2 regions of the Sphingomonas daechungensis genome follow, and region 1 is predicted to be linked to the other one. Evidence: predicted binding sites of a transcription regulator. Region 1 holds the regulator's gene; the other holds the start of a gene.
The links. The regulator LexA, encoded in region 1, represses DNA repair genes until DNA is damaged. The targets are predictions, from matches to a motif close to GTTCCNCNCTTGTTCT.
Positions count from the first base shown of each region.

Region 2: the regulator LexA is predicted to act here: its motif matches at 1,271-1,286, upstream of uvrA (excinuclease ABC subunit UvrA).

Region 1 is NZ_BAABJC010000001.1:2,888,594-2,891,059, reverse strand. Features, by position in the region: gene ABD928_RS14950 (peptidylprolyl isomerase) at 1-495, shown strand, start outside; gene lexA (transcriptional repressor LexA) at 572-1,219, shown strand; gene ABD928_RS14940 (VOC family protein) at 1,219-1,566, shown strand; gene ABD928_RS14935 (DUF4242 domain-containing protein) at 1,568-1,840, opposite strand; gene ABD928_RS14930 (ComEC/Rec2 family competence protein) at 1,893-2,466, opposite strand, start outside.
Region 2 is NZ_BAABJC010000001.1:2,445,857-2,448,322, forward strand. Features, by position in the region: gene uvrA (excinuclease ABC subunit UvrA) at 1-1,258, opposite strand, end outside; gene ABD928_RS12785 (M13 family metallopeptidase) at 1,496-2,466, shown strand, end outside.

The sequences.
Region 1 (2,466 bases):
CCGGCCCCGCTGGCGAGCATTCGCGATCGCGTAACCCAAGACTGGATCGCCAGCCAGGCATCGCAACGGGCGCAGCAGCTCGCCCAGTCCATTGCTTCAAAGGTCGGCAAGGGCTCGCTCGCAGACGCATCGAAGGGCGCTCCGGTGGCCGTGAAGGTCGAGCCGGTGAATGCGCGGCGCATCCAGCTGAGCCAGTTCCAGGGCCAGGTCCCGCCTCCCCTGGCGATGCTTTTCATCCTCGGTGAAGGCAAATCGCGGTTGGTCGCCGGCGGTCAGGGCGAAGGCTTCTACGTCGTCAAGGTGGACAAGATCATTCCCGGGAATGCGTTGAACCAGCCCGCGCTCATCGGACGTACCCAGCAGGAAATGCAGCAAGCGCTGGCGGAGGAGTATGGCGCGCAGTTCACCAACGCCATGCGCCAGACGGTTGGCGTGAAGCGGAACGAGAAGGCAATCACCGCGTCGAAAGCACGGATCACGAGCACCGGTAGCTAAAGTCTGCGGTCGTATTGACGGCTAACATTTTGTTGCCTACACGTTCCCTGTCTGTTCCAGGGGGATTGGCCGCGCGATGCTAACTGCCAAGCAGCACGAACTGCTCCGCTTCATCAACACCCGTCTCAACGACTCCGGCGTTTCGCCGAGTTTCGACGAGATGCGGGAAGCTCTCGACCTCAAGTCCAAGTCGGGCGTCCATCGTCTGATTTCGGCTCTTGAGGAGCGTGGGTTCATCCGCCGCCTGCCCAATCGGGCGCGAGCCTTGGAAGTCTTGAAGCTTCCGGAGTCGTCGGCCCCTGCCGCGCCCGCTCCACGCCCGGTCGTGCCTGCAGCAGCCAACGACACGATTGAAATCCCTCTGCACGGCCGCATCGCCGCCGGCACGCCGATCGAAGCCCTCCAGGGAACGGAGGGTTTTGCGGTTCCCGCAGCACTCCTCGGCCCGGGCGAACATTACGCGCTTGAAGTTTCAGGGGATTCGATGATCGAGGAAGGCATCCTCGACGGCGACTTCGCACTGATCCGGAAAGCCGATACGGCCCGCGACGGAGAGATCGTGGTGGCGCTGATCGACAATGAGGAGGCGACGTTGAAGACGTATCGACGCGAAGGTCAAACCATTCGCCTGGATCCGGCCAACGCGCGCTACGAGCCGCAGCGCTACAATGAGAGCCGGGTCAGCATTCAGGGGCGGCTCGCTGGCCTCATTCGGCGCTACTGATGTCGGCGGCGCGGATTGACTACGTCGAATTGCCGAGCGCAACGGCTTACGAGCTTACGCGCGGCTTCTACGCCAAGGCCTTCGGCTGGGCGTTCACCGACTACGGCCCGGATTACTCCGCCACGACCACCGGTGACGTGGACGTCGGCCTGAACGGTCAGCCCGAAGAAGCCTTGTCCGCGCCCTTGCCCGTCATTCGTGTCGACGATCTCGAAGCCGCATTCGATGCAGTATCGAAAGCCGGTGGCGTTATCGCCAAGCCCATTTTCGCCTTTCCGGGCGGTCGCCGGTTCCATTTCATCGATCCGTCGGGAAGCGAACTCGCCGTCTGGCAGACCGCGGATTAGCCTATTCAGCGGTGGTCGGGTCGATGACGTTGCGAACCTCGCTGATCTTGTTGGCAGGGAAGCCGCCGCGCTCGGCATGCTCGCGAATGATTTCCTCGTTGGGCGCGCGATAGATGCAGTAGATTTTGTCGTCGGTGACGTAGCTATGCACCCACTGGATTTCTGGCCCGAGTTCTCGAAGGACCGAGCAACTGGTCTGGGACGCCCCCTTGAGATCGCTTTGCCCTAGCGAACCGACGCCGGGCATATCACGCTCGATCACGTATTGCGGCATATCACGTCTCCAATTCCGCGACGCTCGACGATAGCCGAGTTCGCAAGGAGCGTCACTCGGCCCAGGGGTGATCACCGACGCGCTGGGACACCGTCTCGACACGGGGCTGGTCATCAAGGAAGATGGCCAATCCACCCGTTTCAACAAGCGACTTTCGGTCGAACTTAAGCCACTGCGGCGTGCAGCTTTTCGGAAGCCAACGATCCGACACGACGATATCGGCCTCTGCGCAAGCGTCCGTGAGAGCTTTCCAGTCGATGCTGTTCGCCGATCTCGTTGCCAGCAGGCGGTAGTTCCGCGCCCCGGCCTTCAGGACGGCCACGCAGGAATCGCGCGAGCAGGACCCGATCGATGATTCTGCGAGCAGTCCGGGCTCGTCGTCGAACCCCGATGCCTCGCTCACCAGATCGCGCATGAAATCGCCGGACCGATCGCGAAGCATCATCGGCGTTCCATCCGGGGCGACGATCGCCAGATGCCGACCGTCGCCGGTGATCAGCACATCCGGCGATGGCGCAACGGCAGCGGCGGCAGCCCCGACCGCGACGGGAACCAATCCGAGCAAACGCACACGAGCGGTCGTCCAGAGGAAGAACCAGAGGCCACCGAGGACCATGGAAGCGAAG
Region 2 (2,466 bases), 440 kb from region 1:
AGCGGCTGAGCTCCTCTCGCATCCAGGCGGACTCGGTCTGCAGCATGCGGCGGTTGAGGTTGCCGATCACGCCTTCGAACGGCTTCTTCACCTCGTAGGACTTGCGGCCGTCGACGAAGCGGAGGGTGACGGCGCGGCCCTTGGTGCCGAACAGGATGACGTCCCGCGCCTCCTCCGGCAGGTCGGCCCATGGCGTTTCGAGGTCGAAATCGTAGGCGCGGGCGAGCGAGCTCAGCACCTGCATGTAATAGGGCGAGGGCGGGTTGGACTTGGCCCAGGGGACGACGGCGCCCTTCTTGATCGACAGCGCGTGGTTGGGGACGACGAGGTCCTCGTCGAACACCAGCTTCTCGCCGAGGCCGTCGCAGGCGGGGCAGGCGCCCTGCGGCGCGTTGAAGCTGAACAGGCGCGGCTCGATCTCGGCGATGGTGAAGCCGCTGACCGGGCAGGCGAACTTCTCCGAGAAGAGGATGCGGCCGGGCGGGGAGTAGTCGAGCTTCATCCCCTTCGCGGTCGGCGCGTCTTCGGCGTCTGGTTGCGGGTCGGCGGGGTCGAGATAGGCGAGGCCCTCGGCGAGCTTCAGCGCAGTCTCGAAGCTGTCGGCGAGGCGCGGCTCGATGCCTTCGCGGACAACGATGCGGTCGACCACGATCTCGATGTCGTGCTTGTACTTCTTGTCGAGCGCCGGCGCGTCCTCGATGTCGTGGAACTCGCCGTCGATGCGGACGCGGGTGAAGCCGGCCTTCTGCCATTCCGCGAGCTCCTTGCGATACTCGCCCTTGCGGCCGCGCACGACGGGCGCGAGCAGATAATGGCGGCTGCCGTCGGGCAGGCCCATCACGCGGTCGACCATCTGGCTGACCTGCTGCGCCTCGATCGGGAGGCCGGTCGCGGGCGAGTAGGGAATGCCGACGCGCGCCCAGAGCAGGCGCATGTAGTCGTAGATCTCTGTGACCGTCGCGACCGTCGAGCGCGGGTTTCGCGAGGTAGTCTTCTGCTCGATCGAGATGGCGGGCGACAGGCCGTCGATATGCTCGACGTCCGGCTTTTGCATCATCTCCAGAAACTGACGCGCGTAAGCCGAGAGGCTCTCGACGTAGCGGCGCTGCCCCTCGGCGTAGATGGTGTCGAACGCGAGCGAGGATTTGCCCGAGCCGGAGAGGCCGGTGATGACCGTCAGGCTCTCGCGCGGGATGTCCACGTCGACCGCCTTCAGATTATGTTCGCGCGCCCCGCGGACGGAAATATGAGTCAGCATCAGCCGGTTTTCGTTCCGTTTATGTTCTGGTTAAACGAGCCACCGCTGATGGTCAACGCGGCTTAAGTCCATGTGGGTTCGCGCGGCGGATTCTGCAACTCATCGATAGCATTGGCGCGTTTGTCGATGCCGGGTATCTGCAGGTGCAGTGACGGCCGAAGTCGCGCCGTCAAATCAAACATTTGGGGGCAAATGATGATTCTCTCTTACCGGCGCCGTGCATCGCGGTTTGGCGCAATGCTTCTCGCGTGCAGCGCACTCGTCGCCATTCCCGCTTCGGCGCAGGAATCGCCGACAACCGTCCACTTCGGCAAATGGGGTGTCGACCTGTCGACCCGCGACCTGTCGGTGAATCCCGGCGACGACTTCCAGCGCTACGCCGCCGGCAAGTGGATGGACGAGAACGAGATCCCGGCCGACAAATCGCAGAACGGCGTCGGATCCGAACTCGCCGACCGTAACCAGGAGCAGTTGCGTGCGATCGTCGCAAGCTCTCCGGCGAACAGCCAGATCGGCGCATTCTACGCCAGCTACATGGACGAGGCGCGGCTGGAGCAGCTCGACGCTGCGCCGCTGAAGGCTGACCTCGACCGCATCGCGGCGATCAAGACCAAGGACGAGTTCGCCAAGAGCATGGCCGACAGCTTCGCCGACTTCGGGTCGACTCTGTTCGGTGTCGGAGTCCTTCCCGATCCCGCCAATCCAACCATCAACATCGCGTTCGTCGGCTCGGGCGGGATGGGCTTGCCCGACCGCGACTATTACTTGCTCGACAAGTACAAGCCGCAGCGAGACGCTTACCGCGCTTACATCCAGCGTACGTTGGAGCTGACCAACACGCCGAATGCATCGGCAGCGGCGGACGAGGTGCTCGCGTTCGAAACGGAGATCGCCAAGGTATCCTGGCCGCAAGCCGACCTGCGCGACCTCGACAAGCTCAACAATCCCATGACCGCCGCGCAGCTCTCCGCTTACGCGCCCGGACTGGATTGGAACCGCTATCTTTCCGAAACGGGCGTCGTCGCTCCGAAGTATATCGTCGGGGACAATACGGCGGTGAAGGCGGTAGCGGCGCTTTACGAGACGACGCCGCTGGAAACGCTGAAGACCTGGCAGCGGTTCAAGGTCACCGACCAGGCCGGCAACTATCTTTCCAAGCGCTTCGTCGATAGCAAGTTCGCCTTCACCAAGACGCTGAGCGGAGCGAA